One region of the Pseudomonas sp. Z4-20 genome, then DNA from elsewhere that is predicted to be linked to it. Evidence: predicted binding sites of a transcription regulator. Region 1 holds the regulator's gene; the other holds the start of a gene.
The links. Region 1 encodes FliA, which starts transcription of late flagellar genes. Its sites were predicted from a motif close to CTAAAGTTTNNNNNNNNNNNGCCGNTAA; they were not measured.

Region 1 (12,391 bases):
TACTCTCCAGTTCCGACCACTCTTCTTCGCTCATCATCTTGTCCAGTTCGACCAGAATCAGCAACTCATTGTTCTTGTTGCAAACGCCTTGGATGAACTTGGCGGACTCTTCGTTACCCACGTTCGGCGCGGTCTCGATTTCCGACTGGCGCAGGTAAACCACTTCGGCAACGCTGTCGACCATGATGCCAACCACTTGCTTGTCGGCTTCGATGATGACGATCCGGGTGTTGTCGCTGATCTCGGCGTTCATCAGGCCGAAGCGCTGACGGGTATCGATCACCGTGACCACGTTGCCGCGCAAGTTGATGATGCCCAACACATAGCTCGGTGCACCTGGAACCGGGGCGATCTCGGTATAGCGCAGCACTTCCTGAACGCGCATCACGTTAATGCCGTAGGTTTCGTTATCGAGCTTGAAGGTCACCCATTGCAGAATCGGATCTTCAGAACCCTTTTGAGACGACGCCTTATCATTCATACCTTGACCCCTCGAAAAACCGCCTGTGGCGGTGTGTGTTCTGTCCGGCGGCGCCCTGCGCCACCGGTTGTCTTATATCGGTTTGCGGACCGGCTTTGCGCCGTCCAGGTGTTTTGCCCCGCCGCTGGCGATCAGCTCCGCCAGTTCGGAAACGTCCAGCAAGGCGCACATGTGTTCGATCACCGTACCGGCCAGCCATGGCCGTTGCCCTCGATGGCTGCGCCATTTGATTTCGTTCGGGTCCAGGCGCAGCGAACGGCTGACCTGGTGCACCGCCAATCCCCATTCGTAACCCTGCACCGAAATCACGTACTGCAGGCCCTGGCGAAAATCATCGCGATAACGGTCCGGCATGACCCAACGCGCGGTATCCAGCACTTTCAAGTTGCCGGCCTGGCTTGGCAGGATCCCGAGGAACCACTCCGGCTGGCCGAACAACGGTGTCAATTCCTGGCCAGCCAAGGAATAAATCGATCCCAGGCAGACCAACGGCACCGCCAGGGTCAACCCGGCGACATCGAACAACAGGCACTCGAACGGCTCGGCGGCCCACGCCGGACGATCATCGCCCGGCACCGGCGGCGGTGGACTGCTCGGCGGCAGGTGGATTTCCACCACCGGCGTCGCCAGGCCTTGCAACAACGGTGCGACGGTCGAAACCGGCGCCAGGATCGGCGCGGGCGCTTCCTTCACCGCCACCTGCGGCTTGCTGACCGGTGCCTCAACTGCTGCGGCAGCCACTGGCAACCGCGCATCACGGGCCTGCTCCTCGAGTACCGCTGCCTGGAACTCATCCAGCACCGCTTCAGGCTCGGCTTCGACCGGCTCGGGCAACGCCTCGACCGTACTCGGCTGCGCCGGTATTTCTTCAGTCGCTTCCTGCAATAGCCCGTCCAGGTAGGACTGCAAGGCCATTTGCGGACGCGAGGTTGTCTTGATCGGGCGGTTCATAGGAACTGTGCGCCACTTGAATAGGTTATCGGCATGGATACGGCAGGACTTGAGCGCCCGCATGCAAGCGCAACGTCTGTGGAAAACCTCATCACCTTAAGCCACCTGCTGCGGAACGAGCTGCTGGGCCAGCAGGTGTTTGAGAAGCGCGCGATAGGCCAGTACGCCACGGCTCTTGCCGTCGAATTGCGACGGTGTGACGCCTGCGCGGCTGGCGTCGCGCAGACGGGTATCGACCGGGATGTAACCTTGCCAGATGTCGTCTGGGTACATATCGCGCAACACACGCAGGGTGCCCAAGGACGCCTGGGTGCGACGGTCGAACAAGGTCGGCACGATGCTGAAAGCCAACGATTGCTTGCGCGAGCGGTTGATCATCGCCAGGGTGTTGACCATGCGCTCCAGGCCTTTCACTGCCAGGTGTTCAGTCTGTACTGGAATCACCAATTGCTGGCTGGCCGCCAACGCATTGACCATCAACAGCCCGAGCAACGGTGGGCTGTCGATGATTGCATAATCGAAATCCTGCCACAGCTGCGCCAGACTCTTGGCGATCACCAGGCCCAGGCCGCTCTGGCCGGGCGACTGACGCTCCAGGGTCGCCAGCGCCGTGCTCGACGGCAACAATGAAATTCGCTCATCGCTGGTGGAGAGCAGCAGTTGCCCTGGCAAGCCTTCGGGCACAACGCCCTTATGCAGGAAAAGGTCGTAGTTGCTGTGCTCCAGGCTGTCGGGATCGTAGCCAAAATAACTGGTCATCGAGCCGTGGGGGTCCAGATCGACGATGACCACGCGCTTGCCCGCCTCGGCCAGCAAACCGGCTAAAGCGATGGAGGATGTGGTTTTGCCCACACCACCTTTTTGATTGGCGACTGCCCAGACTCTCATTCGGATCGTTCCTCCCGATCAAGACGCGCTCGATCGAGAAATAGCTCGGTTATAAAGCCGGTGACGGAGAATTGACGGCGTTCTGTCTTACCGGCGACTTGACCGGGGGCGGTGCAGTTTGTGTGCCAGCCCGCTTCAATGCCGCATCCGGTTTTGCGTTCGCAGTGCCCGTACCGGTCAGGCTGCGACGGACATCGAGGTTGCGCGAGACCACCAGCACCACCCGCCGGTTGCGCGCACGCCCTTCGGCGGTGGCGTTGTTCGCCACCGGCTGGAATTCGCCATAGCCCACCGATGCCAGCCGACCGGGATTGACGCCCTGCATGGCCAGCATGCGCACGATGCTCGCCGAACGGGCCGAGGACAATTCCCAGTTGGTCGGGTACTGCGCGGTGCGGATCGGCTGGTCATCGGTGAAACCTTCGACGTGGATCGGGTTGTCGAACGGTTTCAGGATCGTCGCGACCTTATCGATGATGGTAAACGCCATGTCGCTGGGCATCGCGTCGCCGCTGCCGAATAACAGGCTGGAATTGAGTTCGATCTCGACCCACAACTCATTGCCGCGCACGGTCATCTGGTTGGAGCTGATCAGGTCGCCGAACGCCGCGCTGATGTCATCGGCGATGCTCTTCAGCGGATCGCTGCCACCGGCAATACCGGCATCGACCTGCTCGGCGTCCCTGACCAGAGGCTTGGCCGGGGTCGTCGTCTTCGGACGCTCGTCACCGATGGGAATGGGCTTGAGGGCGCGATCGGAGTCGGTAAAAACCCCGATCAACGCCTCGGAGATCACTTTGTACTTGCCTTCGTTGACCGACGAGATCGAATACATGACCACGAAAAAGGCGAACAGCAGCGTGATGAAGTCGGCATAGGAAACCAGCCAGCGTTCATGGTTGACGTGTTCTTCACGATGCCTGCGACGTGCCATTTTCCATATCCTCCATCAGTCCATGAAGCCCTGGAGCTTCAACTCAATGGAGCGCGGGTTTTCACCTTCGGCGATCGACAGGATCCCTTCCAGCAGCATTTCGCGGTAGCGCGACTGGCGCAACGCAATGGACTTGAGCTTGGCGGCAATTGGCAACAACACCAGGTTGGCACTCGCCACGCCGTAGATCGTGGCAACGAAGGCCACGGCGATACCGCTGCCCAGCTGCGACGGATCGGCCAGGTTGCCCATCACGTGGATCAAGCCCATGACCGCGCCGATGATGCCGATGGTCGGCGCGTAGCCGCCCATGCTTTCGAAGACTTTCGCCGCTTCGATGTCGCGGCTTTCCTGGGTGTAGAAATCCACTTCCAGGATGCTGCGGATCGCTTCCGGTTCGGCGCCGTCCACCAGCAATTGCAGGCCTTTGCGCGAGTAGCTGTCGGGTTCGGCATCGGCCACCCCTTCCAGACCCAGCAAGCCTTCCTTGCGCGCGGTGAGGCTCCAGTTGACGACGCGGTCGATGCCACCGGCCAGATCGACCCGCGGCGGGAACAAAATCCAGACCAGTACCTGCATGGCGCGCTTGAACGCGCTCATCGGCGATTGCAACAGCGCGGCGCCGACGGTGCCACCGATCACGATCAATGCGGCCGGGCCGTTGGCCAGCGCGCCCAGGTGACCGCCTTCCAGATAATTGCCACCAATGATGGCGACGAACGCCATGATGATGCCGATCAGGCTGAGCACATCCATTACAGGCACGCCTCGACCAGGTGTCTACCGATATCGTCCAGGCTGTAGACCGCGTCGGCCAGGTCCGCCTTGACGATCGCCATCGGCATGCCATAGATCACGCAACTGGCTTCGTCCTGGGCCCAGATCGCACTGCCGCCCTGCTTGAGCAGGCGTGCGCCTTCGCGACCGTCGGCGCCCATGCCGGTGAGCACCACTGCCAGAACTTTGTCGCCGTAGGATTTCGCGGCGGAACCGAAGGTAATGTCGACGCATGGCTTGTAGTTCAAACGCTCATCGCCCGGCAGGATTTTCACCGCGCCACGGCCGTCGATCATCATCTGCTTGCCACCCGGCGCCAGCAGTGCCAGGCCTGGGCGCAGGATGTCGCCGTCTTCGGCTTCCTTGACGCTGATGTTGCACAGCTTGTCCAGGCGCTCGGCGAAAGCCTTGGTGAACGCGGCAGGCATATGCTGGATCAGCACGATGGGGGCCGGAAAATTGGCCGGCAACTGGGTCAGGACCCGCTGCAGCGCGACCGGGCCGCCCGTGGACGTGCCGATGGCGACGAGCTTGTAAGCCTTGCGCTTGGGCGCCGGCGACGAAGCGCTGGCAGGCGCCGAACGAGCGGGAGCAGGTGCCGGGGCACTGCGAACCGGTGCCGGGTTGAAACCGCTGGACGACGCTGGCGTTGGCGCAGGCGTCGGCGCGACAGTAGGTGCAGGTGCAGGTGCGCTGTAGGCACTGACACGCCGATTACTGCGGGAGATGCTGTGGACTTTCTCGCACAGCATCTGCCGGACCTTGTCCGGGTTGCGCGAAATGTCTTCGAAATTCTTTGGCAGGAAATCCACCGCCCCGGCGTCCAGCGCATCGAGGGTGACACGAGCGCCTTCGTGGGTCAGGGAGGAAAACATCAATACCGGGGTCGGGCAGCGCTGCATGATATGCCGCACCGCCGTGATGCCATCCATCATCGGCATCTCGTAGTCCATGGTGATCACGTCCGGCTTGAGTGCCAGGGCTTGATCGATCGCCTCTTTACCATTGGTCGCCGTGCCGACGACCTGAATGCTCGTGTCCGCTGAAAGAATTTCCGAGACGCGGCGGCGGAAGAACCCCGAATCGTCCACCACCAGGACTTTAACTACCATAAACACTCCGTTAGACAAGGCGCGGCGCTGGGCCATGCCCCTCCAGAATCAAATACGCCGAGCGGCGTAGCGCTTGAGCATGCTAGGCACATCGAGAATCAACGCGATGCGGCCGTCGCCGGTGATGGTGGCGCCGGACATGCCCGGTGTGCCCTGGAGCATCTTGCCCAATGGCTTGATGACCACTTCTTCCTGGCCAACCAACTGATCGACAACGAAGCCGATCCGCTGGGTGCCCACCGAAAGGATCACCACATGGCCTTCGCCCTGCTCGACATGAGCGGCGGAGCTGACCAACCAGCGCTTGAGGTAGAACAGCGGCAGCGCCTTGTCCCGGACGATGACCACTTCCTGGCCGTCCACCACGTTGGTGCGCGACAGGTCGAGGTGGAAAATCTCGTTGACGTTGACCAGCGGGAAGGCGAAGGCCTGGTTGCCCAGCATCACCATCAGGGTCGGCATGATCGCCAGGGTCAACGGGACCTTGATGACGATCTTGGAGCCCTGGCCCTTGGTCGAGTAGATGTTGATCGAGCCGTTGAGCTGGGAAATCTTGGTCTTCACCACGTCCATGCCCACGCCACGACCCGACACGTCGGAAATCTCGGTCTTGGTCGAGAAGCCCGGGGCGAAGATCAGGTTGTAGCACTCGGATTCGCTCAGGCGATCGGCCGCGTCCTTGTCCATCACGCCGCGTTTCACGGCGATGGCGCGCAACACATTCGGGTCCATGCCCTTGCCGTCGTCGGAGATCGACAACAGGATGTGGTCACCCTCCTGCTCGGCAGCCAGGATCACCTTGCCGCCGCGAACCTTTCCGGAGGCCTCGCGTTCTTCCGGCGACTCGATGCCGTGGTCGACCGCGTTGCGCACCAAGTGGACCAGCGGGTCGGCCAGGGCCTCGACAAGGTTCTTGTCGAGGTCGGTCTCTTCACCCACCAGTTCCAGGTTGATTTCTTTCTTGAGCTGGCGAGCCAGGTCTCGAACCAGGCGCGGGAAGCGCCCGAAGACTTTCTTGATCGGCTGCATCCGGGTCTTCATGACCGCGGTCTGCAAGTCGGCCGTGACCACGTCGAGGTTCGACACGGCCTTGGACATGGCTTCGTCCTGGCTGTTGAGGCCCAGGCGCACCAGGCGGTTACGCACCAGCACCAATTCGCCGACCATGTTCATGATCTCGTCCAGGCGCGCGGTGTCGACCCGAACGGTAGTCTCGGCTTCGCTGGCCGGTTTTTCGGCGGGCGGTGCAGCCGGCGCACGGGCAGGCGCCGGTGCAGCAGCGGCGGGCTTGGGTGTCTCGGCCTTGGGCTCGGGTGCCTTGGCGGCCGGTTTTGGCGCGGCCTTGGCGACAGCCGCAGCGGTAGCCGCCGGCGCAGCAGAGGCCGTACCGACTTCGCTGAACTTGCCCTTGCCGTGCAACTCGTCGAGCAGTGATTCAAATTCGTGATCGCTGATCAGGTCGCTGCCAGCTGCCGCGGCGGCTGGCTTGGCCGGGGTCGGCGCGGAAGCGATGGCCGAATCCAGCGCATCGACGGCAAAGGTTCCCTTGCCATGCAGTTGATCGAGCAACGCCTCGAATTCATCATCGGTAATGTCGGAATTATCGCCAGCCGCCTTTGGCGCGGCCGGGGCCGGGGTCGCCGGGGCTGCGACGGCATCGGCAGCAAACTGACCCTTGCCGTGAAGCTGGTCGAGCAGCGACTCGAACTCGTCGTCGGTAATTTCATCGCTGGCAGCTGCGCCGGTGGCTTGCGCAGCAGGCGCGGCCGGAGCCTCAGCCTGGGCCTTGACGGCGCTCAGCGAGTCCAGCAGCGATTCGAATTCATGATCGGTGATGTCACCCGATGCCTCGGCAACCGGCTCTTGAGCCACAGGTTCGGCAGGCGCGGCTTCGTCAGCCGATTGCGGCTCGGCCAGGCGTGCCAGCGCGGCGAGCAACTCAGGGGTGGCAGCGGTGACCGGCGAGCGCTCACGCACTTCGCTGAACATGCTATTGACCGCATCCAGCGCTTCGAGCACCACGTCCATCAGTTCCGAATCAACGCGACGCTCACCCTTGCGCAGGATGTCGAACACGTTCTCGGCAATGTGGCAGCACTCCACCAGCTCGTTGAGCTGGAGGAAGCCGGCGCCTCCTTTTACAGTGTGGAAACCGCGAAAAATTGCATTGAGCAGGTCCGCATCATCAGGTCGGCTTTCCAGCTCGACCAGTTGTTCGGAAAGTTGCTCTAGAATCTCGCCGGCCTCAACCAGGAAATCCTGAAGGATCTCTTCATCGGCGCCGAAGCTCATTAATGGCTGCTCCTAAAATAGGGCTAAAACTCAAAATCCAAGGCTGGACAGCAAATCGTCCACATCGTCCTGACCGGACACAACGTCTTCTCTTTTATCGGCATGAATCTGCGGACCTTCACCCTGAGAGAGATGTTTTTGTGGATCTTTTTCAGCAAGCATCGCTTCACGGTCGTGTTCGATGCCCGCAAAGCGGTCGACTTGGCTGGCCATCAACACCAGCTTGAGCAAATTGCTTTCCACTTCGGTGACCAGTTGGGTCACGCGCTTGATTACCTGACCGGTCAGGTCCTGGTAATCCTGGGCCAACAGAATGTCGTTGAGGTTGCTCGCCACGGCACGGTTCTCGGTGCTGCTGCGCGTCAGGAAACCGTCGACCCGACGGGCCAGCTCGCGAAACTCTTCGGCGCCGACTTCGCGACGCATGAACCGACCCCAATCGGTGCTCAACGCCTGGGCTTCATCACTCAGGCCGTTGACCAGGGGGGTTGCGCTTTCCACCAGGTCCATGGTGCGGTTGGCCGCGGCCTCGGTCAGCTTGACCACATAACCCAGGCGCTCGGTGGCGTCGGTGATCTGCGAGACTTCCTCGGCCTGTGGCATGTTCGGGTCGATCTGGAAATTGACGATCGCACTGTGCAGTTCACGGGTGAGCTTGCCGACTTCCTGGTACAGACCTCGGTCACGGGTCTGGTTGAGCTCATGAATCATTTGAACCGCATCACCGAAGCGGCCCTTTTCAAGGCTGTCGACCAGTTCGCGGGCATGTTTTTTCAGGGTCGATTCGAAATCGCCCATTGAAGATTCGTTGTCCATAGCTCCCCCGTGGCGCCGTTAACCGATGCGTTCGAAGATTTTTTCGATCTTCTCTTTCAACGCCTGGGCCGTGAAGGGTTTGACCACATAGCCGTTTACACCGGCCTGGGCCGCTTCGATGATCTGCTCGCGCTTGGCTTCGGCAGTCACCATCAGCACCGGAAGGTGCTTGAGTTTTTCGTCGGCGCGCACGTGGCGCAGCAAGTCGATACCGGTCATGCCAGGCATGTTCCAGTCAGTCACCAGAAAGTCGATGCTCCCGCTGTTGAGGACGGGAATGGCAGTGATGCCATCGTCGGCCTCGACCGTGTTGGTGAACCCGAGGTCACGCAACAGGTTTTTTATGATCCGCCGCATCGTTGAGAAGTCATCAACGATGAGGATTTTCATGTTCTTGTCCAATTCGACCTCCAAGCAGTCTTAAACGCGCCCAGCACCTGGACGCGCCATTTCAATCAATTCCGGCATAACACTCGACAACGGTCTGGAGCACAACGGATGAGACTGGCCCGGCACACACATGCCGGGCCAGCCCCGCTCGCAGCGTCCCCACACTGCCCGTCAGCGCGCTCGCCACTCCCCCAAACGCCCCCGCAAGCGGGCCGCGCACTGGCTGTGTAACTGGCTGACCCGTGATTCGCTGACCCCCAGGACCTCACCGATTTCCTTGAGGTTCAGCTCTTCGTCGTAGTACAGCGCCAAGACCAGTCGCTCACGTTCCGGCAAATTGGCAATCGCTTCCGCCAGCGCGCTCTGGAAACGTTCATCTTCCAGGTCACGCGACGGCTCCATGTGAGCACTCGCGTTATCCTCATGCAGCCCTTCGTGTTCGCCGTCCTGCAACAGGTCGTCGAAACTGAACAAGCGACTGCCCAAGGTATCGTTCAAAATCCCGTAATAATCATCGAGACTCAACTGGAGTTCGGCCGCAACCTCGTGATCTTTAGCGTCACGTCCGGTTTTAGCTTCGATAGCGCGGATCGCGTCACTGACCATGCGGGTGTTGCGATGCACCGAACGGGGTGCCCAGTCGCCCTTGCGGACTTCATCGAGCATCGCTCCGCGAATACGGATACCGGCATACGTCTCGAAACTGGCGCCCTTGCTCGCGTCGTATTTATTCGACACTTCGAGCAAGCCGATCATGCCCGCCTGGATCAAGTCTTCGACCTGGACACTGGCCGGCAGGCGCGCCAGCAAGTGATAGGCGATACGCTTGACCAGGGGCGCGTAACGCTCGATCAATTCGTATTGGGCGTCCCGTGCCGATTTTTTGTAGAGATGGTTGTAACCGCTGGCTGTCATAACACGGGCCCTGCTGTTTGTTGCACGAGACGCTCGACGAAAAATTCCAGATGCCCGCGTGGGTTGGCCGGCAAGGGCCAGGTATCGACTTTCTGGGCGATTGCCTTGAACGCCAGCGCGCATTTGGAACGTGGAAAGGCTTCATAAACGGCACGTTGCTTCTGGACGGCCTTGCGTACGCTTTCGTCGTAAGGCACTGCGCCGACGTATTGTAGGGCGACGTCCAGGAAGCGATCCGTGACCTTTGTCAACTTGGCGAACAGGTTGCGTCCTTCCTGCGGGCTCTGGGCCATGTTGGCCAGGACGCGAAAGCGGTTCATGCCATAGTCGCGGTTAAGCAATTTGATCAGGGCGTAGGCATCGGTGATGGACGTCGGTTCGTCGCACACCACCAGCAGGACTTCCTGGGCGGCGCGCACGAAACTGACGACCGAGTCACCGATACCGGCGGCCGTGTCGATCACCAGCACATCGAGGTTGTCGCCGATGTCGCTGAAAGCCTGGATCAGGCCCGCGTGCTGCGCCGGTGTCAGGTGAACCATGCTCTGGGTGCCGGAGGCCGCCGGCACGATGCGAATCCCGCCCGGCCCCTGCAGGAGCACGTCGCGCAGTTCACAGCGACCTTCGATCACGTCCGCCAGCGTGCGCTTGGGTGTAAGCCCCAGCAACACGTCGACGTTCGCCAGGCCCAGGTCGGCGTCCAGCAGCATGACCCGTCGGCCAAGCTCTGCCAGAGCCAGGGACAAGTTCACTGACACGTTAGTCTTCCCGACGCCACCTTTGCCGCCGGTCACCGCGATCACCTGTACGGGATGCATGCTGCCCATGTTCGTTCTTTACCTTGTCTTACTTAGACGGAGGCCACATTACTGGCTGCGCGTTCACATATGGAACAATGCATGGCAGACCATCGATGTAGGTACAAAAAATATTCATGATTACCTCAGCCGACCTGCTTGGTCGGGCTGTGGTAGATATCAGCGAACATGTCAGCCATGGCTTCTTCGCTGGGTTCTTCCTGCATTTGCACACTCACGGCACGACTGACCAGTTGATGACGGCGCGGCAGATGCAAATCATCCGGGATCCGCGGCCCGTCGGTCAGGTAGGCCACCGGTAGTTCATGACCGATTGCCAGGCTCAACACCTCGCCCAGGCTTGCCGTTTCGTCCAGCTTAGTCAGGATGCAGCCGGCCAGCCCGCAGCGTTTGTAGCTGTGGTATGCGGCGGTTAGAACCTGTTTCTGGCTGGTGGTTGCCAACACGAGATAATTCTTTGACTTGATGCCACGCCCGGCCAGGCTTTCGAGCTGCATGCGCAGGGCCGGATCGCTGGCTTGCAGGCCGGCGGTGTCGATCAGTACGACGCGCTTGCGCATCAAAGGCTCCAGCGCCTGGGCCAGGGATTGGCCCGGATCCACATGGGTCACCGACACATTGAGGATCCGGCCCAGGGTCTTGAGTTGTTCCTGGGCGCCGATGCGGAAACTGTCCATGCTCACCAGGGCGATGCTCTGAGCGCCGTACTTGAGAACATAGCGAGCCGCGAGCTTGGCCAAGGTGGTGGTCTTGCCCATGCCGGCTGGGCCGACCATGGCGATGACACCGCCCTCTTCCAATGGCTCTACTTCCGGCGTGGCGATCATCCGCGCCAAGTGGGCGAGCAACATGCGCCAGGCCTGGCGAGGCTCTTCGATGCCATTGATCAGCGCCAGCAGGTCCCGCGACAACGGGCCGGACAGGCCAATGCGTTGCAGGCGACGCCACAGGTTGGCCTGGGCCGGACGGCTGCCTTGCAGTTGGTTCCAGGCCAGCGAGCCGAGCTGGACTTCCATCAGCTCGCGCAAACTGTTGAGTTCGAAACGCATCGAGTCCAAGGCGCGTGGGTCAACGCCCGCCGCTGGCGCTGCCTGCATCGGTGCCGGACGACGCGGCTCGGCCAAGGCTGGCTCGATCAGCGGTTCGGCAGCGGTCAACGGCAGGCCGGCAGTCAATGGCTGACCGGCGAACAATTGGCGATTGGTGCCCGCGCTGCCGTCGCCTTCGCTGCTGCGCAGGCTCAGTTCGGCCTGGGCGCTGGCGATGCGCGACTGGGTCTTGCGCAGCTCATCCTCGAGTTCCATGTTCGGAACCCGTGGGGCCAGCGCCGACAGTTTGTAATCCAGAGCTGCCGTCAGCTCGACACCGCCGGCGATACGACGGTTACCGATGATGGCTGCTTCAGCGCCCAGTTCGTCACGAACCAGTTTCATGGCCTGACGCATATCGGCGGCGAAAAAACGCTTCACTTGCATAAACCACTACCTCAGCCGTTGGGCCCTACTGTCGCAACGATGGTCACTTGCTTGTTGTCCGGTATTTCCTGGTACGCCAGCACATGCAGCCCCGGGACCGCGAGGCGCCCGAATCGCGAGAGCATCGCGCGAATCGGACCGGCCACCAGCAGGATCACTGGTTGGCCTTGCATCTCTTGCCGTTGGGCCGCATCAATCAACGAACGTTGCAGCTTCTCGGCCATGCTTGGCTCCAGCAGAACACCCTCTTCCGAGCCTTGTCCTGCCTTCTGCAAACTATTGAGCAATATCTGTTCCAACCTTGGCTCCAGAGTGATCACAGGCAGCTCGGACTCAGTGCCTACAATGCTTTGGACGATTGCGCGGGATACGCCGACCCGCACCGCAGCCACCAAGGCGGCGGTATCTTGACTCTTCGAAGCGTTGTTGGCGATCGCTTCGGCAATGCTGCGAATGTCGCGAACCGGGACTTGTTCGGCCAGCAGCGCTTGCAACACCTTGAGCAATTGCGAAAGTGAAACCACGCCCGGCACCAATTCTTC
Region 2 (12,391 bases), 1.5 Mb from region 1:
ACGGAGAGCATTTTGTCGGTGCCTTCCAGGCGGAAGACGCCGGACAGGCGCAGGTCCGCCACCGCTGCGGCGCATTTCAGGTAGCCGCGACGGTAGCGGTTGACCTCGTTGAGAAAATCTTCCAGGCGCATGTTTCGCGTCACGATCAATCCGTCCGCCCAAGCGCCGGCGTCCATGTCCAATGGCGGCGCCAGGGTCGCTGCCGATGCGCTGATCAAATAGCTTTGGCCCGCATCGACTTGGATCGGCGCGCCATCGCTGCCCCGGTGCGAGCGGATGGCGACGTGGCCACTGGCGACGCTCAGGCGTGTGCAGTCGTTGTCTTGGCGCACGACGAAGCGTCCTTCCAGCCCCTCGAACTCGCCATGTCGGCTTTTCACCAACAATGGGCGCGCGGGATCGCGACCGCAGGTGACCATTATTTCGCCGCGCGCCAACGTGATCAGGCGTTGCGTGGCGGTGTAGTCGAGGTCGGCGGCGCTGTTGGTATTGAGTTCAAGCCGTGTGCCGTCCGGCAGTTGGAAGCCGCGTCGCTCTCCCGTGGCGGTGGCGAAGTCGGCGCTCCATGGCTGCCATCCCTGGTCTTTGCCCAGCCAGGCGGCGCAGCCCAGCACGGCCACGCCAGACAGCAGCTTCAGGGCCTGGCGCCGGCCGAGGCGCTGGGCGCTGGTTTCCAGCGTTTCGAGGGCGACGTGGGCGCCGGGCACGGCTCGCAGGTTGGCGGTCAATTCATTGTGCAGCGATTGCACCCGTTGCCAGGCCAATTCGTGATCGTGATGAGCGATGCGCCAAGCCTCGCACTGTTGGCGCACGACAGGGTTGGCGGCATGGTTGCGCAGGCGCAGCAGCCAATGGATCGCTTGCTTGACCACTTGCTGCGAGGGGCCGCGACCTCGGCCCAGCGGAGTCTGCACTGGCTCAGTCTTCATAGCGCAGCACGTAGCAGTGGTACAGCGCATCGGCGACGTAACGTTCAACCGACCGCAGCGAGACGCCCATTTGTTCCGCAATCTGCTTGTAGGTCAGGCCATCACACTGGGCGAGCAGGAACGCCCTGCGCACTTTGGGCTTGAGCCCTTCGAGCATCCTGGCAATCGCTTCCAGCAGTTCCAGGATCAGCGCCTGGGCTTCGGCGCTGGGCGTTTGTGCTTGCGGCAAATGCACGATGGTTTCCAGGTAGGCACGTTCGATTTCTTCCCGACGCCAATGGTCGATCACCAGGCCTTGGGCGATGGTGCGCAGAAAGGCGCGAGGGGTCTTGAGTTCCAGCCGTTCGCTACGTTGCAGCAGGCGCACGAACGTATCTTGGGCCAAATCCGCCGCGTCGGCGGCGTTGCCCAGTCGATTGCGCAGCCATGTGTGGAGCCAGCCGTGATGGCTGCTGTAGAGCGCCTGTACTGCAAGCTGGGGAGATGACATGAACGCGACGGCCTAAAGCTACGAATGATAATAGGTCGCATTGTCATCAGCGTTCGTCAAATTTGCAACCACCGTTCGCCTGTAGGGCCCAAGCATCGCGGAGTGCCATCTCGTCGGACAATTGAACAAGGGGCCTAATTTTTTCCAGCCCCTTGCCGACAGAGTGGTATGCGTGCACCAAAATGGAGCGGATCCAATATCCTGCCCATCATTTACAGGGAAGTTGCACAACGGAATGCACCCTCACTTTTTGCATAAGAAGCCCCGTCCATGAATCTAAAGTTCAGCCACAAAATCCTCCTGGCCGCCTCTGGTGTGGTGGTTCTGGCTTTTGCCCTGTTCACGCTCTACAACGATTACCTGCAGCGCAGCACCATCGGTCGCAGCCTCGAATCTTCTATCGAGCAGTCCGGTGACCTGACCGCCAGCAGCGTCCAGAACTGGATGACTGGCCGGGTACTGGTGTTGGAAAACCTGGCGCAGAACATTGCCCATCAAGGCGCTGCCGCCGATTTGCCAGGGCTCGTCGACCAGCCGGCGTTGACCTCGAATTTCCAATTCACTTACGTGGGCCAGAACACCGGCGTCTTCACCCAGCGGCCGGATGCCAAGATGCCTGACGGTTACGATCCGCGTCAGCGTCCTTGGTACAAACAGGCGGTGGCCGCCGATAAAACCATGCTGACCCCACCCTACATGGCCGCAGTGGGTGGCCTTGTGGTGACCATCGCCCTGCCGGTCAAGCACAACGGCGAACTGCTCGGCGTGGTGGGTGGCGACCTGAGCCTGGAAACCTTGGTGAAGATCATCAACTCCGTGGATTTCGGCGGCATCGGTCACGCCTTCCTGGTCAGCGGCGATGGCCAAGTCATCGTCAGCCCGGACAAAGACCAGGTGATGAAAAACCTCAAGGACATCTACCCCGGCACGCCAGTGCGCATCGGCAAGGGCGTCCAGGAAGTCGAGCTGAACGGGCAGGACCGGATCCTGTCGTTCACCCCGGTCGCCGGTTTGCCGAACGCCGAGTGGTACATCGGCCTGTCGATCGATAAGGCCAAGGCCTACGCGCCGCTGAGCCACTTCCGCACTTCGGCACTGATCGCGATGTTTGTCGCGGTGGCGGCGATTGCGTTGCTGCTGAGCTTGTTGATCCAGGTGTTGATGCGTCCGCTGACCACCATGGGCCGCGCCATGCAGGACATCGCCCAGGGCGAAGGCGACCTGACCCGGCGCCTGGTCGTGCAGGGCAAGGATGAGTTCGCCGTGTTGGGCAGTTCGTTCAATCAGTTCGTGGAGCGTATCCACGCCTCGATTGCCGAAGTGTCTTCCGCTACCCGCCAAGTGCATGATCTGTCGCAACGGGTGATGACTTCGTCCAACGCCTCGCTTGTCGGCTCGGATGAGCAAAGCGCCCGGACCAACAGCGTGGCTGCGGCGATCAACCAGCTCGGCGCCGCGACCCAGGAAATCGCCCGCAACGCCGCCGATGCCTCGCAACAGGCCAGCGGCGCCAGCGAGCAGGCGGATGACGGTCGCCAGGTGGTGGAAAAAACCATCCAGGCCATGACCGAGCTGTCGCAGAAAATCAGCTTGTCGTGCACCCAGATCGAAACCCTGAACGCCAGCACCGACAACATCGGCCACATCTTGGACGTGATCAAGGGCATCTCCCAGCAAACCAACCTGCTGGCCCTGAACGCCGCCATCGAAGCGGCCCGTGCCGGTGAAGCCGGGCGTGGGTTTGCGGTGGTGGCCGATGAGGTGCGCAACCTGGCGCACCGCACCCAGGAATCCGCCGAAGAGATTCACAAGATGATCACCTCGCTGCAGGTCGGTTCTCGCGAAGCCGTGACCACCATGAACGCCAGCCAGGTCTCCAGCGAAGAAAGCGTGGAAGTCGCCAACCAGGCCGGCCTGCGCCTGGTCAGCGTGACCCAGCGCATTGGCGAAATCGACGGCATGAACCAATCCGTGGCCGCCGCGACCGAAGAACAGACCGCCGTGGTGGAAACCCTCAACATGGACGTCAGCCACATCAACCTGCTGAACCAGCAGAGCGTCGCCAACCTCAACGAAACCCTGAAGGATTGCGACGCCTTGTCACAACAGGCCAATCGGTTGAAGCAATTGGTGGACAGCTTCAAGATCTGATCCAGGCGAACCAGTGCTTACTTGAGCAAACCCGGTTCCCTGTGGCGAGGGAGCTTGCTCCCGCTGGCCTGCGCAGCAGGCCTCCCTGCATTCTTGCAGGCGGACCGCATTGGCCGGTTTTGCGACTGCTGCGCAGTCGAGCGGGAGCAAGCTCCCTCGCCACGGGCTGTGAGTAAGCCCCACAGGGATTAGCTGAACATTCTCTTCACATTCCCCATCGCCTCATCGGCGAACCCTTGCAGGAAATCCCTGAAGCCCGACGCAGTATGAGCATCGGTGTGGTCGGCGATGATGGTCCAGGTGGCGCGGCAGCGGTTGTTGTTCAGGGGGTCGACGCGCATCGCCGCCCAGAGGTTGTCGATGCCCAGGGTGTTGTAGATCAGCGTCCAGGTCATGTGCATGGCCTGGTCGTCGCGGCTGTTGAGTTGTTCGACGACCAGGTTCTGTCCGTCGACGAAAAACTTCTTGCGCAGGGATCTCACGCCTTCCCCGGTCATTTCGATGCGTTCAAGCGCTGGGATAAAGTGGGTGAAGCCACCAAAGTCCCCGACCACTTCCCAGACGCGCGCCGCCTCGGCGGACACTTCCACCGAGGTTTCGACCTGGCAGGCTCGAGGGTTCTTGATCAGGGTGTCGGGTTGGAATGCACTCATGGTCTTGCTCCTTGCGTTGGGTTGGGTTGCTTCAGATGAAATCGATGGCCTTGAGGTAATCAGCGCCACGGCGTAGAAGGGCCTGGGATTTTTCCGGGTAGCGCGCGCCCATCTGCCGCACGCCGGAGCGGGCGTTGTCGTGGCGAATGAGCGAGATATCGCCGATGTCTTCCTCGAAACCGTTGAGGTAAAAACCCAGCACGCCGAATAGGGCGTTGTCGGCATCGACCCGCGCCAGCTGCTGTTGCCAGTCAGCGACGCTCACCAGGGAAAACTCCCGGCCACTGTCACGGAACGACGCCACATACGCGTCCCAGCCCAGGGGCTCGGGGTTGTGCAGGTTGAACACCGCTTGCGTTGGCTGGTAGCGGCTGGCGTGGAAGGCGATGAAGCGAGCCAGGAAGTCCACCGGCATCAAGTCGAAATTGAGCGACAGGTCCGGCACCTGGCCGAGCTGGATCGAGCCCTTGAGCATCAGCATCAAGCGATTCTTGTGGGGCTGGCAGACCCCGGTCTGGCTGTTGAAACTGATGTTGCCAGGCCGGAACAGATTGACCCGGACCCCGACGTCCCGCGCCCGTTGCAGGATCCGTTCACCGACCCATTTGGACAGGTTGTAGCCATTCTTGATGTAGATCGGTGGGGTCTTGGCCGCCGGCTGCTCCAAGACCTGGCCATCGGCATCCAGTGCGCTGCAAGCCGACAGCGTCGAGACGAAGTTGAAGATTTTCTTGCTGCGCCCTTCGCACAGGCGCAGGCACTCGAAGATCGGCTCGACGTTGTCTCGCGCCAGCGACTCGTAGTCGAGCACATGGTTGACGTGGGCGGCGTTGTGCACCAACGCGCCGAATGTACTGTCGATGCGCAGGTAGATGTCGTCCGGCAAGCCCAGTTGCGGTTGGGTGATGTCGGCGGCATAGACGCTGACCCGGCTCAGGTCCAGGTGCTCTAACTGGTTTTCCCGCAGGGATTGGGCGAAACGTTCGGCGGCGCTCTGCCCGCCGGACTCGCGCACCAGGCACGCCACCTCGGTGGCGCCCCACGCCAGCAAGGCTTCGACGATGTGCACGCCGAGAAAACTGTTGGCGCCCGTCACCACCACTTTGTGCACGTCACCGCATTGACTGATGGGCAGCGGGTCGAGGTTGAGTTCGGCCTCGGCATCGATGAACGCCTGAGGGCTGAGGGTCGAGGTGCCGCTTTGCTCCGGGCCGTCGAGCAACTTCGCCAGGGTGATCAGCGTCGGCGCTTCGATGAAGCGATTGATCGACAGGCTGCGGCCGAACGATTGGCGAATGCTCAGCAGCAATTGCGACAGCAGGATTGAATGCCCGCCAAGGTTGAAAAAGCTCTCGTCAATGGCGATGTCCTCGGCCGGCAATTCCAACAGCTCGGCCCACAGCTGCTGTAGCTGGGTTTGCACTGCATTTTGCGGCTGGCGCCCTTGGCTGCCAACCTGGACGGAGCCCGCCGTTGCTAGCAGCGCCCGACGGTCGACCTTGCCATTGCTGGTGTAGGGCAGGCTGGGCAGCTCGATGTAAGTCGCCGGGTGCATGTAGCTGGGCAGCGCGTCCTGCACATGCTCGCGCAGGGCCTGGAGCGCCGCGCCGGGCGCTGTGTCCACTGGGTTTACCAGGAACGCCAGGACCCGCCGGCGCTCATCGACCCCCACCGCCACCTGACGGAACAACTGACTGTCGCGCAAGCAATGCTCGATCTCCTCGGGCTCGACCCGAAAGCCGCGGATCTTCACTTGGTTGTCGCGGCGACCGCACAGCTCGATCCCATCGTTGGTCCACTGGCCGATGTCGCCGGTGCGATAGACCCGCAACGTGTGTCCGGTGGGCAGCGTCAGGTCGAGGTAGCGGGTGGCGGTCAGCGTCGGATCGTTCAGGTACCCCAGGCCGACCCCCGGCCCGGCGATATACAGTTCGCCGGGCGTGCCTTGTGCGACCGGTTGCAGATGTTCATCCAGAATCAGCATCCGCGCGTTGGTGATGGGTGCGCCCAGGTTGCGGTTGTTATCCCCCACGGCGAATTGCCGAGTGGTCGCCAGCACGGTGGTTTCGGTCGGGCCGTAGATGTTGTGGAACCGGCACTGCGGCGCCAACTGCTCGATGACGAAGGGTTCGCAGACATCGCCGCCGGTGACCAGGTGTGTCAGCCCCAACGGTGCGCCCAGGGGCATGACGCTCAGCAGCGCGGGCGGCAGGAAGGCATGGCTGATGCGCTGCTCACGAATCAACGCCACCAGTTGCTGCGGGTCGCGACGCTGGTCTTCGCTGGGCACCACCAACAATCCGCCGACAATGAAAGTCGGGAGGATGTCCAGCAACGAGGCGTCGAAGTTGATGGTGGAAAACTGCAACGCACGGCTGTCGCGCTGCAACCCGACATGGTCGGCGTACCAGGCGCAGAAATGGCTGAGGTTGCGGTGGCTGAGCAGCACGCCCTTGGGCTGGCCGGTGGTGCCGGAGGTGTAGATCGCCACAGCCGGTTCGTCGGGATTCACCACGCGGCGAATTGTCGAGGCCGGCAAGCGTGGCTTGGCCGAAGGCAGTCGGCGGACATTCAGCGTCGGTAATGCAGACTCGCCCGGCTCGTCGTCACCGTCGTGCAACAACAGGTCGGCCTTGGCGTTTTCCAGGATGAAGCGCCGACGTTGCACTGGGTGCTGCGGGTCCAACGGCAGGTACACCGCCCCGCAACCCAGCACCGCCAGGATTGCGGCATACAGCTGCGCAGACTTGGGCAGGCACACGCCGATCACCTGGGGACGGCCGGTTGTTTTCGACAGGCTGGCGATTATCGATTGCTGCAACCGCAGCACGGTATTGCGCAAGGATTTGTAGTCGATGTCGTGGCCGTCGACCCACAACGCAGTGTGCTTCGCGTCATCGAGCATGCGCTGCTCGATGTTGTGCATCACCGGCACGTCCGCGGCCGCCAGCAGCCAAGGCACCGCAGGCCGATTGAGGCGGTGTTCGAAGGCCAGTGGCTCCAGCGCGTCGAGCCCGTGAAGCGGTTGGCCGATCACGTCGCTCGGTTCCGTCGGCCATTGATCGAAGCCGTCTTCTTCCCGGGATAACTGGCTGACCAGCCGCGCGCCATGCTCCACCACCGCTGCCGTGGCGCGCAGACGCAAAGATTGGCCGTTGCCGTCGCAATGCGCTGTGATTCGTTCCTGGGCCAACAGCCGTCGCGCACCGTCGCGAAACAGCACCACCGGCTGCGGCAAGGCCTGGCCGGGCACGGTCTGGAGCACCACGTGCACTTGAAGACAAACACGGGCCTCAAGTGCGCACGTCACCGTACCGTCGTCGATCAACACGTCGATCGCGCCGTGGCCGGTCAGTGCTTGCACATCCACGACACCGTGGCCGTGCAGTTCCAGTTCCCTGGCCAGTTCAGCCATGGCCTGGCTCTTGCCAGACACAGCAATTTCGAGGCGTCTCATTGGAAGGTCCTCATGGGGTCAAATAATCGGCCAGGGCATCGCGCACGCACGGTGACGCCAGCATCGAGCTGCCGCGAAAGAAACGCGTGATGTTGCCCACCAGCGGATGAAAACGATTGATGGGATACGCCAATGCGGCAGCGTCTTCACGCAGCGACTGGCGCGCTGATTCGTCGATGGGCAGGTGCGTGATCAACTCGAAATCGAACGCCTGTTGCAGATCGCTGGCCAAATACTCGGCGATGAAACCGGGCATCAACCGAGCAATTGCCTCGCGGTCCTCTTCGGGCGCGGTGCGCCAGTAGATCTGCACCAGCCGCGTCCAGAAGCCCGAGTGCCGGCCCTCGTCCAGTAAGTGGTCGGCCATCAATCCCTTGATCGAGGCCTTGACCGAGTCGTCGCGGGCAAACGCCGCCACGTCGTTGGTCACGGTGTTCTCGGCGATGGCGATGCAAATCAGTTCCACAGCGCTGAGCAGGTGCCCCGGCGCCCGCGCCAGCGTGGCGGGAATCGCCCGGCTGAGTTCGATCTGCTGGGGCAGCGGGATCGGCGCGATACCGGTCATGTCGATGGTCTGCTGCATGAAGTCCATCGCCACCAGTGCGTGGTAGTCCTCATCCACCACCACGGTCATTGCGTCGTAGCGACAGGCAAACGGAAACTCGATACCGAAGCGGTTCTTGGCGATGCGTCGGGCGGTGTGGTCCACCAGCTCCGTTTCAAAAATCACCACGTCGTTGATGAATTTGTAGAGGCTTTGCACCAGGACAAAATCACGCAGCTGCGGGCAATGGCTCAGGAAGGTCTGGCTGTGCACCATGGGTTGGCGGCTCATGGGAAAGATCAGCTTGTCGTCGTCTTCGACCCGGCGCCGTGGGCGAGTGCGGATCGTGGCGCGGCTTTCCCAGGCGTCGGCGAAGGACTGATATTGAATGGCGTTCATGGCGTCACCTGCGCAACGGCCAGGGTCATGCTCTGGCGCAGGCCATCCCACAGCGCCGTGCGACTGTGGACGGCGGCGAGGGCGGCGGTCAGGACTTCGTGCTCGCGCTGCGGGTCGCCATCGATCAGCCGGGCCAGCAACTTTTCCGCCGCCGGGCCGTGGTCTTCGGAGTCCACCTCGATATGCCGTTGCAAGTAATAACGAAACGTCGGTGCCTGATCCAGGCCAATGCCCCAAGCGTCCAGCATCCGCTGGAACATCTGCGGGATGACACTTTCGCGACCATGCACGAACGCGGCGGCCACGCTGTGGGCCGGAGCATGAAGCGCGGTGTGCAGGGTCTGGCGCACGAAGCGCGCCGCGGCCGGTTCGACCTCGACGCTGTCCAGCGCCGTCTCTGGGCTGACGCCTTCTTGTTGTAGGGCGATAAATTGCTCAATCGCCCGGGTGTCCGCGCCGACTTCGCGCATGGCGTCCAAGTACAGTTCGAAATGGCTGCAGTAGCCCGCACCGGGACGGTCGTCGGACTCTTCACCCAAGACGATTTCATTGATCAGGCGCGCCGCATGCGGGTCGGCCGGCGGCAGCCACGGCAGATGAGTGCAGGTCAGTTCCCGTTGCAGGCGCTTGGTCAGCGACATGAAATCCCACACGGCGAAAACATGACTTTCCATGAAGCGCCGCAACAGGTCGATTGATGTTATTTCAGAAAAGACCGGGTGTTGACCAAGTTCGTGCTTTTTCAGGGAAAGTTGCTCTTTGGTTGGCTGCATTGAAACGTCCTCGTCAATGATGTTCGTCCGGAAGTTGCTCGCCTTGTTTATCAGGGTGAGCAGGGGCCTGAACCGGAATCCATGTTTTCTTAATAATGCTTGGGGGCGCGCGATTTGCTCTGTTGCGCCTTTGTCTGGCTTGGCTTGCCAAGCGCTGGAGAGGCAGATAGCAACTCGACGAGTAAAAAATTAGTACATGTATCAAATACTCCGCAAGTTATTTTTTAGTTATTTGAAGTTGGGTATTTATTGGGCGCGAAGAGGCTAATTAAAACTTTTGCTATAAGTTTTATTGGGGCGAAGTTGCTCCTTCCGATTTATAACTATCAGAATCGAATGGTTCGAACGAATGCCTCGTTCGGAGCACTTCAGGGATCGGGGGAATAAAGAAATTGGTGTTTTATAGGCGGGAGACCGGTCGGACTTCCGGGTCTTTCCGCCAGTGGGCGACGCTCCTTGCGTAAGGGGTTCGATTCGCCTGGCCTAGCGCCGGGCGCTGACTTCTTCAGGTCTGTTTTTTTTTGAATCGATAAACGCAAGAGTGAGCCCAAATCGATAGCAGTTCCATTGAACTGATGTCGCCACGGATCGCAGCCTCGGTGAGACCGTGCCGGGCGGGCAATCTGGGCTGTAGGGAGGATGTGTAAGAAAGTGCTACGCCGGCTTGGAGGCCGGCGCGCAGGGGAGCGGTTCGCTTACTGGTTCAGGTATTGGCGCATCGTGATGGACGCTTTTTCCAGATGCTGTTCCAGCAGGTAAACCGCTTGAGCGATGTCTTTGGCTGCCGCAGCGGCGAGCATTGCGCGATGGTCGTTCTGGGTCAGCTTGCCCAGTCCCATGGACGACAGATGAAAGCGCAGAAAGCGCTCTTCTTCATTGAGCTCGTGCTCGACCAGGTCAAGCAGCTTGGCGTTGGGCGCCCGGTGGTAAAGCGACATGTGGAACAGCCGATTGAGCCTGGCGATCTCGGCATGATCGGTCTGGGTTTCCAACTGCTCGATGTAGTGGGCGGCCATGGCCAGGTCGTTGTCGTCGAGCAGCGGAACGGACAGGCGCAGGGCGAAGCTTTCCAGGACCGAACGCAAGGCGTAGGTCTCGACCGCATTGCTGGTGATCAGCGGAGCCACCACCGCGCCCTTGTGCTGGACCACGTTGAGCAATGATTGCGCCTCGAGCTGACGCAATGCCTCGCGCACCGGCATGCGGCTGACCCCGAACAGGTCGGCCAGCTCCTGTTGGCGCAACGCGGTGCCGCTGGGCAGGCGGCCGTCGAGAATGGCTTCGCGTAGGGAGCTTTCGATGACTGCGCGGGCCTGGGCAGCGGGGATAGGTCCGTTGACCTGGATTGTGCTTAACGGTTTGGGCTTCTGCGTCACGACAACACCTGACTGGTAGTAACGAAATTGGATCCAAGCCAACATTAGTTACAGATTGCCAAGCCGTCAAAATCTCGCGGCCCCGGTTCCTGAACTAAAGTTTAGTCTCCCTACGGTGATTGCAACCTGCCATTGTCTTTTGCCGGGCCAGGCTTCACCATCCAACGAATTTCCAATGGCCCTTTTCGGACTTATTTCCCTTGGCTGCACCTTTCCCGGTCCTCAGGTCCTTGCGCTGGCTGTGTACGGCATTGCTGCTGGCCGGCCTGATGCTGGGCGGCCTGCGAGCCGACTGGGACTTTGCGCAGATCAGCCGGCGGGCGCAAGCGTTATATGGACCGTTGGGCGAAGGGCAGCAGCGGATCGATGCGTGGCAGCAATTGCTGACGACCCAGAAACAGATCCCGGAGCTGGAACAGCTCAAGGTGGTGAACCTGTTTTTCAACAAGCAGGTGCGCTACGTGGAAGACATCGATCTGTGGCGTGAGGTCGATTATTGGGAAACCCCCATCCAGTCCTTGTGGAAGGGCGCGGGCGATTGTGAGGACTACGCCATCGCCAAGTATTTCAGCCTGCGCCATCTCGGGGTGTCCAGTGACAAGCTACGCATCACCTACGTCAAGGCCCTGCGGCAGAACCGTGCGCACATGGTGCTCACGTACTACGCCACCCCCGACGCCATGCCGCTGGTGCTCGACAGCCTGATCGACGGCATCCTGCCCGCCAACCAGCGAACCGACTTGCTCCCGGTCTACTCTTTCAATGCTGAAGGCTTGTGGCTGTCGGGCAAGGGCAACAAAAAAGTGGGCGACACCAAGCGCCTGTCCCGGTGGCAGGATGTGTTGAAAAAAATGCAGGCCGAAGGTTTCCCGGTCGAGACGACTAACTAGGAGCACGCGCTCAGATGTCCTTGTTCAAACAGCTGTTGATCGCTATCTGTCTGTTCCTGGTGGTTGCCTTCAGCGGCAGCTTCATGGTCAGCCTGGAAAGCTCGCGGACCCAGTACGTCAACCAGTTGCGCTCCCACGCCCAGGACGCGGCCACGGCGCTGGCGCTGTCGCTGACGCCGAACATCGACGACCCGGCGATGGTCGAGCTGATGGTCAGCTCGATCTTCGACAGCGGTTACTACGCCAGCATCCGCGTGGTCGACGTGGCGACCGACAAGGCCTTGGTGGAGCGCACTGGCACGCCTGACGCCGGCAGCGTCCCGCAATGGTTCATCAGGCTTATTGGCCTTGAGCCGGCTGGCGGCGATGCGATCGTCAGCCGTGGTTGGGAACAGGCGGCGCGGGTCGAGGTGGTCAGCCATCCGATGTTCGCCCTTGCCAAGCTGTGGCAGAGTGCGCTGGGCAGTCTGGGTTGGTTGCTGCTGTGCGGCGCCGTGAGCGCGGTGCTCGGCGCCTTGCTGCTGCGTCGTCAGCTCAAGCCGTTGGATTACATGGTGCACCAGTCCCACGCCATCGCCCGTCGTGAATTCCTCAGCCTGCCGGAGCTGCCGCGCACCCCAGAGCTGCGTCGGGTCGTGCAAGCAATGAACCAGATGGTCGAGAAGCTCAAGGCGCTGTTCCAGGAACAGGCTGAGCGCAGCGAGAAGTTGCGGGTCGAGTCCTACCAGG

Region 2: the regulator FliA is predicted to act here: its motif matches at 1,554-1,581, upstream of J3P82_RS24980 (methyl-accepting chemotaxis protein).

The regions. Positions count from the first base shown of each region.
Region 1 covers NZ_CP071641.1:4,014,920-4,027,310, forward strand. The annotation lists gene J3P82_RS18275 (chemotaxis protein CheW) at 1-481, opposite strand, end outside; gene J3P82_RS18280 (CheW domain-containing protein) at 554-1,432, opposite strand; gene J3P82_RS18285 (ParA family protein) at 1,529-2,320, opposite strand; gene motD (flagellar motor protein MotD) at 2,370-3,254, opposite strand; gene J3P82_RS18295 (flagellar motor protein) at 3,270-4,010, opposite strand; gene J3P82_RS18300 (protein-glutamate methylesterase/protein-glutamine glutaminase) at 4,010-5,143, opposite strand; gene J3P82_RS18305 (chemotaxis protein CheA) at 5,192-7,435, opposite strand; gene J3P82_RS18310 (protein phosphatase CheZ) at 7,466-8,251, opposite strand; gene J3P82_RS18315 (chemotaxis response regulator CheY) at 8,270-8,641, opposite strand; gene fliA (RNA polymerase sigma factor FliA) at 8,813-9,556, opposite strand; gene fleN (flagellar synthesis regulator FleN) at 9,553-10,383, opposite strand; gene flhF (flagellar biosynthesis protein FlhF) at 10,500-11,849, opposite strand; gene flhA (flagellar biosynthesis protein FlhA) at 11,861-12,391, opposite strand, start outside.
Region 2 covers NZ_CP071641.1:5,494,609-5,506,999, reverse strand. The annotation lists gene J3P82_RS24990 (FecR domain-containing protein) at 1-929, opposite strand, end outside; gene J3P82_RS24985 (sigma-70 family RNA polymerase sigma factor) at 919-1,419, opposite strand; gene J3P82_RS24980 (methyl-accepting chemotaxis protein) at 1,690-3,570, shown strand; gene J3P82_RS24975 (SRPBCC family protein) at 3,759-4,223, opposite strand; gene J3P82_RS24970 (amino acid adenylation domain-containing protein) at 4,255-7,680, opposite strand; gene J3P82_RS24965 (diiron oxygenase) at 7,691-8,623, opposite strand; gene J3P82_RS24960 (DUF3050 domain-containing protein) at 8,620-9,396, opposite strand; gene J3P82_RS24955 (GntR family transcriptional regulator) at 10,092-10,772, opposite strand; gene lapG (cysteine protease LapG) at 11,042-11,662, shown strand; gene lapD (cyclic di-GMP receptor LapD) at 11,677-12,391, shown strand, end outside.